Regions from separate parts of the Pseudoflavonifractor hominis genome, predicted to be linked through region 3. Evidence: riboswitches for the same ligand, from Rfam matches in the RefSeq annotation. Region 3 holds a riboswitch; each other region holds the start of a gene.
What was found. A riboswitch is a leader RNA that binds a small molecule or an ion and turns the genes downstream of it on or off. The one in region 3 is predicted to bind cobalamin.

Region 1 (2,260 bases), on a different contig from region 3:
GGACCGTGATCAGGTCGGCCGCACCCGGTCCGGCGCCAATAAAATGGATCATAAGGATTCTCCTTCCCCGCGCCTGTGGCGCGCCAGCAGTTCACTGGCCCCCGGGGTCTGCCCCAGCAGGCCAAAGCGGTTGGAAAAGACCACCGCCTGAATTTCCATCTCCTCCCCCGCCCGATGGCGGAGGTTCTCATAGAGCGCCCTGGTCAGAGAGGCCATCACGTCCTCCCGCAGCCCCGCCTCCTCCAGAAGCTCCAGGGCCGCGTCGGTAGTGGCAGCTTCAAAGATCCGTTCCACCAGCCCCCGGGGCGCGCCGCACAGGGCGGCGTGGGCGGCCATGGTCTCCCGGCGGCCGTCCGCCGTCCGGGAGTGTGTGTTCATGGCGCCGCCGGCCACCTTCACCAGCTTGCCCAGATGCCCTACCAGCAGGAAGCTGGAAAAGCCCAGCCCCGCCGCGTGGTCGATGGCTGCGCCCAGGTAATTGCTGCAGGAGATGCAGCCCTCCGTCTCCAGACCCAGATGGTCCCGGGCGTAGTCCTCCCCATAGTTGCCCGGCGTGACCAGCAGGTGCTGTACCCCGGCGGCATGGGCCATGTCCAGCTCCAGCGTGATGGAGTCCACCAGAGCCGCCTCGCTCATGGGGCGGACGATCCCGCTGGTCCCTAGGATGGAGATCCCACCCTGGATCCCCAGCCGTGGGTTGAAAGTCTTGCGGGCCAGCACCTCTCCCCCGGGGACGGAGATGACCGCCTCCAGTCCGCCGTGGTCCCCTGCCTCCCGCAGGGCGGCCGCGAGCTGCTCGGCGATCATCCGGCGGGGGGTGGAATTGATGGCCGCCGCGCCGGGGGGCTGGTCCAGCCCAGGTCGGGTCACCCGGCCCACACCTTCTCCCCCGTCCACCCGCAGCGTGCCGTCGCTCCGCCGGGAGACTCTGGCATAGATCCGCATGCCATCGGTCACATCCGGGTCATCCCCGCCGTCCTTTTCCACGGCACACATGGCCCAGTCCGCTCCAGCGGACCAGTCCAGCAGCTCCACCTGCACCCGCACGCCGGCGGGGGTGTCGATCTCCACTCCGGCCGGGCGAATACCAGTCAGCAGGGCCTGCGCCGCGCCCCGTGCCGCCGCCGCGGCACAGGTGCCGGTGGTATAGCCGCAGCGCAGCCGCTGCCGCCCCACCGGGATATAGTATTCCAGCTTCGGCATGCTCCACCTCCCCACAGAAAAAGCCCGCCTCCAGAGGAGACGGGCCGCAGATCTGCACAGGCAAACAGCGGCGCTCTCCACCTAAGAGCGACGTCGGCCAAAAGGCAGGTCTCCTGGCTTGCGCTTCTTCCGCCGGCGTCCCTTCTCGGCAGAGCCAATGGGTCTGACGCCTTTGTCCGCGCTTACAGTAGAGGTAAGACTGCGCCGGATTTTCACCGGCTTCCCTTTTCAGCGGCGAGCCCTCGCCGCACCGTTTGGCAGTTACTAGACATTAGTATAACCATATCCCCGCAGAAAGTAAAGTGGATTGTCTATTTTGTACACATCTTTTCCCATAGAAATGCCCTGCGGACGGGGACATCCTCCCATCCGCAGGGCATTTGGCTTATACTGACTCCGTTCCTTCCGGAAGGGAGGGCTGGACACACGGGAATTCCACCTCCACGGTGAAGAGGTCGGCGTCGGTCCGCAGCCGGAAGGTTCCGCCGCAGGCCTCGGTAAAGCTCTTGGCGATGGCCAGACCAAGCCCGCTCCCGCCGTCGCTGCGGCTCTCATCCCCCCGGACAAAGCGCTCTGTGAAGTCCTTTTCCCGGGACAATTCCTCCCGGGAGATGTTCTGGACGCACACCCGCCCGCTCTCCCCGTTGGTCTCCAGGGTGAGGTAGGCCCGGGAGCCCTCCAGACTGTACTGGAGCACATTCTGGATCAGGTTTTGAAAGACCCGGTAGAGCCGGTCGCCGTCCGCCCGGATGAGGACCGGCTCCGCCGGAAGCCGGGTGCGCAGATCCAGACCGCTTGCGGCGATGGGCTCGGCCTGGTCGGCCAGGGTCTGCCGCAGCAGCTTGGCCAGGTCCAGCTCCTCCCAGTGGAGATTCAGATTTCCGGAGGCCGCCTTGCTCACGTCAAAGACCTCCTGTACCATGTTCTTCAGGCGCTGGGCCTTGTCGTTGAGGATGGTCACGTAGTCCCGCACATGGTCAGGCAGTTCCTCCTCTTCCAGAAGGGCCGCATAGCTCAGGATAGAGGTCAGCGGGGTCTTGAGGTCGTGGGAGACGTT
Region 2 (2,260 bases), on a different contig from region 3:
GCCATCTGCAACGCCCTGCTCTACCTGGCCTCCGGAGACCGGAGAGAGTAATACGTGAGGTGAGATACCATGGGGAAAGCACTTCTGATGGTCTCCTTCGGGACCAGCTATCCCGAGACGCTGGAGAAGAACATCAGCCGCATCGAGGCGGCTGTGGCCGCCGCCCTGCCGGACCGGACGCTGTTCCGGGCCTTTACCAGCGGCATGATCCTGCGCAAGCTGGCGCGGCGGGACGGCGTACAGATCGACAATGTGGACCAGGCCCTGGAGCGCCTGGCCCGGGAGGGCTATGAGGACGTGCTCCTCCAGCCCACCCACATCCTCAATGGAGAGGAATATGACAAGCTCTGTGCCCAGGCACAGCCCTGGCGGGGGCGTTTTGCCCGCTTTGTGGTGGGCAAACCCCTGCTCACCACGGCGGAGGACTATCTGGCCGCAGCCGATGCGGTGATGGAATCCATCCCCGCTCCGGAGGCAGATGAGGCCCTGGTCTTTATGGGCCACGGCAGCGAGCATTTTGCCAATTCCGCCTATGCCCTGCTGGAGTATGCCCTCCACGACCGGGGCTGGGACCGGGCTTTTCTGGGGACGGTGGAGGGATACCCCACCCTGGACCAGGTCCTGCGCCGCCTGCGGGAGTGCAGCGGCGTGCGCCGGGTACGACTCCAGCCCTTCATGGTGGTGGCGGGGGACCACGCCGCCAACGACATGGCGGGCGAGGAAGAGGACTCCTGGAAGAGCCGCCTGGAGCGGGAGGGCTATACGGTGGAATGTGTGCTGCGGGGCCTGGGGGAATACCCGGCCTTCCGGGCCCTCTTTGCCGGCCACGCCCTGGCGGCCCAGGGGGAAGAAGAGGGAGACAAGCGCCCGGACTGAGCGCCGAGACGCTTTCTCACCGGAGCGTGCTCCGGGGATAGAAGAGACGGTCTGCGGTAACCGCCCTGCGGGGCGGTTTCAAAAGGGAAGACGGGTGAGAATCCCGCACAGTCCCGCTGCCGTGATGGAAGAGCAAACCCGCATACAAGTCACTGGCCCCTTCGGGCCGGGAAGACACGGGCGCGCCATGAGGCCAGAGTCGGAAGACCTGCCGCAGACCGCGCCGGCCATGCCGGCAAACCATACCGCTACGGATGATAGGAGGTGTGTTTCCCGTGAAGAAGCAGTGGAACTCAAAAGCCGGTACCGGGTGAGCCCGGGCGCAGGACCGGTCCCGCTGGGGCGGGACCTTTGACCAAAGTGCAAATTGGGAAAGGATGAATGTACCATGAAACGATTGGATTCCTGTGTCCGCCTGGCCGCCGCCCTGTGTATGGCGCTGGGCGTGCTCACCGTGAGCGCCTCGGCCATGCACATCGCCGAGGGCTATCTCCCCCGGCCCTGGGCCTTTGGCTGGATGGCCGTGTGCGTGCCCTTTGTGGCCGCCGGTATGCGCTCTATTCAGAAGAGGGTGCGGGACTACCCCCGGGCCAAGGTGCTGCTGGCCATGTGCGGCGCCTTCGCCTTTGTGCTCTCGGCCCTCAAGCTCCCCTCGGCCACCGGCTCCTGCTCGCACCCTACCGGTGTGGGACTGGGCGCCATCCTCTTCGGGCCCACCGCTACCACGGTGCTGGGGCTCATCGTGCTGCTGTTCCAGGCTCTTCTGCTGGCCCACGGCGGCATTACCACCCTGGGGGCCAATGTCTTCTCCATGGCCATCGTGGGGCCCTTTGTCTCCTGGGGGGTGTACCTGCTGCTCAAGAAGCTGAAGGCCCGCCCCGCCGTGGCGGTCTTCTGCGCCGCCGCGCTGGGGGACCTGGTGACCTATGTGACCACCTCGGTGCAGCTGGGCATGGTCTACGGAAACATCGGGGAGTATCTGACCATCTTTGCCGTCACCCAGCTCCCCCTGGCCGTGGCCGAGGGTCTGCTGACGGTAGTGGTCTTCAACGTGCTGGAGAAGTATGCCCGGGATGAGCTGCTGGAGCTCTCGGTGCTGTAAGGAGGGACGGAACATGAAAGTCTGGCAGAAAAATACCATCCTCATTTTGCTGGTGATCCTGTTGGCGGCGGCCCCTCTGTGGCTGTGCCGGGAGGCCGAGTTCGGCGGAGCCGACGGCATGGCCGCCGAGCTGGTGGAGGAGAGCGTGCCCGGGTTTGAACCCTGGTTTGAGCCCATCCTGGAGCCGGCCAGCGGCGAGATCGAATCCCTGCTCTTCGCCCTCCAGGCGGCGGTGGGGTCCGGCGTGGTGTGCTTTATCCTGGGCCGCATCACCGCCCGGAA
Region 3 (2,260 bases):
AAGCCTCCCCGGACCTGGGAGGGTGCAGTTTCAACCACAGTAGGAACCTGTGGAATTTGTTGCTGTATCCTTCAGGATACAGTTTTTTTGTTGCCGAATTCACTTGTCCCTCCTATTTCGTGCTGCTCCACACGGGACACGGGACTCTTCTGCAGGTCTCGCGTCATTTTGGAGCAATCGGCTGGAAGAAAAGGGCGCATAATATCGTGGGTAATATTATGTGTTCTTCCAGCCGGAACAAGAGAAGCACATGGCCTGAACCCGGCGCAGGGGTGGGCCATGTGCTTTTTATTATACCGCAGCGCTCGGCGAAAAGGCGATTATCAGGATCGCGAAATAGTGTTTGAAAAATTTTCCTGTTTACCCCTTGCATTTTAAGCGGAAAGTTGTATAATGAACTCAAAAGAAAGCCATTTGTAAAGTGCAAGTTTAACAAAAGATAGTTCTTTGAAGGGGATGGCTTCTGAGTTCTGCATGGGCAGAGTGGCATGCACCTTCCTGTAAAATTTAATATGAATCCGGCTTTTGTGGCAAATGCGCGACCCGACTCCCGTCAGGGAGCGGACACGCATCCTTGTTTCTGAACAAGGGAATCAGGTGAAATTCCTGGACATGTTTTGCAGCAGGAGCCGTGGCGAAAGCTACGGGGACGTGCAATTCAATAGCTGTGATTGTGGAGTATATCTGTTTTCTGCGAAAGCAGGTCACTGGCGGTCGTAATGGCTTAGCTGGGAAGGCGGCGGATATGCGCAGGCGGGCTTTAAGCCCGTCGGGACACATTAGTCAGAAGACCTACTAGGAGCTTACCCCCAATTCATTGGGGTTGCTCTGAGATAAATGCCAAATGTGAGGAGGGCACTGAATAAGTGGCCCCTTCTACCCGAAATGGGAGCAGAAGCGGACGCATATTTTGCGTCCGTTTTTTATTCGCAAGCTCGGGAGAAAGACGGACGTATCGGTATGCGTCCGTCTTTTTGTTTCGATTGCCCCAAGAGGTTTGCGGGGTAGCCGGATTGTGCCACAAGTCAGGAGGCTGTTTTGTGAACGGTAAGCATTTCATCGGCAACCAGCAGCTCAGCAGAAAGCTCATTGGGCGGACCAAGGAGGCGCTTCGTCAGCGAAACGTCCAGTTTGCCCAGGCGCATGGTGACGCCAGCGACGAAGCGCTGCTGGATTATGTCCGGAGCGAGGCGGCGCGCTTTGGCGGCTGGCAGAATGTGATCACGTCAGCAGGACTGCCCTCGCCGAAGAAGCAGAAGCCCACCTCCAAGCGGCAGATTTTCAAGGAGGAGTTCCGTTGCCAGGCGGAGAGCGGGAGTGCACAGAGCAACAGAACAGCAGCGAGCAATCCGGAGGAAGAAGGGGATCCCCTTCTTCCGTCATAGGGAAACCCCTATGACGATCTCTCTTTGAGCATTCAGCGGGCTATCGCCCGTCGCATATGGCCGGTACGCGGCTGACAATTGAATAACCCAGTACCAAAAGCGATATTCCGTGAGCGGAGTAGGCCAGGACGCCGGCAAGGCCGGCCGAGCCACCAACAGCGGAGAGACGTGGAGCAATGCGGGGCGGCAACTGCACAGGAACAGTATTGGTGTTTGGGCGGAGAGGATCAGCGGGAACGGGACAATCGGTGCGGCGGCCCCTGCGCTTTTTCCGGGAGCGCGGCGGCGGCCGCATTGACGGTTGATTAAAATGCGACTTCTCAGCGGAAGGAGGCGGTGAGAGTCAAAAAGAGTTGTAAACAGGAGTACAAGGGAAACGATCCAACGGAGAGACTTGAAGGAGGTTTACGTATGAAAACCAGAAAATTTACAGCGATGCTGCTGACCCTGGCTATGGCATTCAGCTTGCTGACGGTCAGTGCGGGAGCGGTAATGGACAATGACCATGACCGCATCAGCGTTGATACTGCAGGCCCTTTGTCGGTGGTATGGGATAGTGAAACCGTAGATTCCGAAGCTTATCACACAGGAGATATCGTGTCGAGTGAAGACGGCTACTATCCCTCCAGCTTCTACCTCTATGTAGACAGCGCCGAGGAGAACGGAATCACCGTTACTGGCGGCACCCTGTCTGCGCCTGTGGAGGAAACGGAGGGCGGCACCAAGTATTTGGTGACCAACAACAGCGGGGGCAGCATTGTGATTAGGCTGGCGAATGCGGCCCAGAGCAACAACGTCTACACGCTGACCTTTGCTGCGCCGGAGGGACAGATGGCCGGCGGCGCCATCACCGGAGTCTTGCAGGGGTATCTGCC

Region 1: another riboswitch for cobalamin. It lies ahead of cbiD (cobalt-precorrin-5B (C(1))-methyltransferase CbiD); the one in region 3 lies ahead of H8S34_RS11560 (hypothetical protein).
Region 2: another riboswitch for cobalamin. It lies ahead of H8S34_RS00640 (energy-coupling factor ABC transporter permease); the one in region 3 lies ahead of H8S34_RS11560 (hypothetical protein).

What each region holds. Positions count from the first base shown of each region.
Region 1 is NZ_JACOPR010000001.1:142,103-144,362, forward strand. Features, by position in the region: gene cobM (precorrin-4 C(11)-methyltransferase) at 1-52, opposite strand, end outside; gene cbiD (cobalt-precorrin-5B (C(1))-methyltransferase CbiD) at 49-1,203, opposite strand; cobalamin riboswitch at 1,290-1,473, opposite strand; gene H8S34_RS00710 (sensor histidine kinase) at 1,589-2,260, opposite strand, start outside.
Region 2 is NZ_JACOPR010000001.1:128,822-131,081, reverse strand. Features, by position in the region: gene H8S34_RS00650 (precorrin-8X methylmutase) at 1-51, shown strand, start outside; gene H8S34_RS00645 (sirohydrochlorin cobaltochelatase) at 70-876, shown strand; cobalamin riboswitch at 914-1,106, shown strand; gene H8S34_RS00640 (energy-coupling factor ABC transporter permease) at 1,265-1,978, shown strand; gene H8S34_RS00635 (energy-coupling factor ABC transporter substrate-binding protein) at 1,992-2,260, shown strand, end outside.
Region 3 is NZ_JACOPR010000007.1:122,502-124,761, reverse strand. Features, by position in the region: cobalamin riboswitch at 558-814, shown strand; gene H8S34_RS11560 (hypothetical protein) at 1,041-1,385, shown strand; gene H8S34_RS11555 (hypothetical protein) at 1,983-2,260, shown strand, end outside.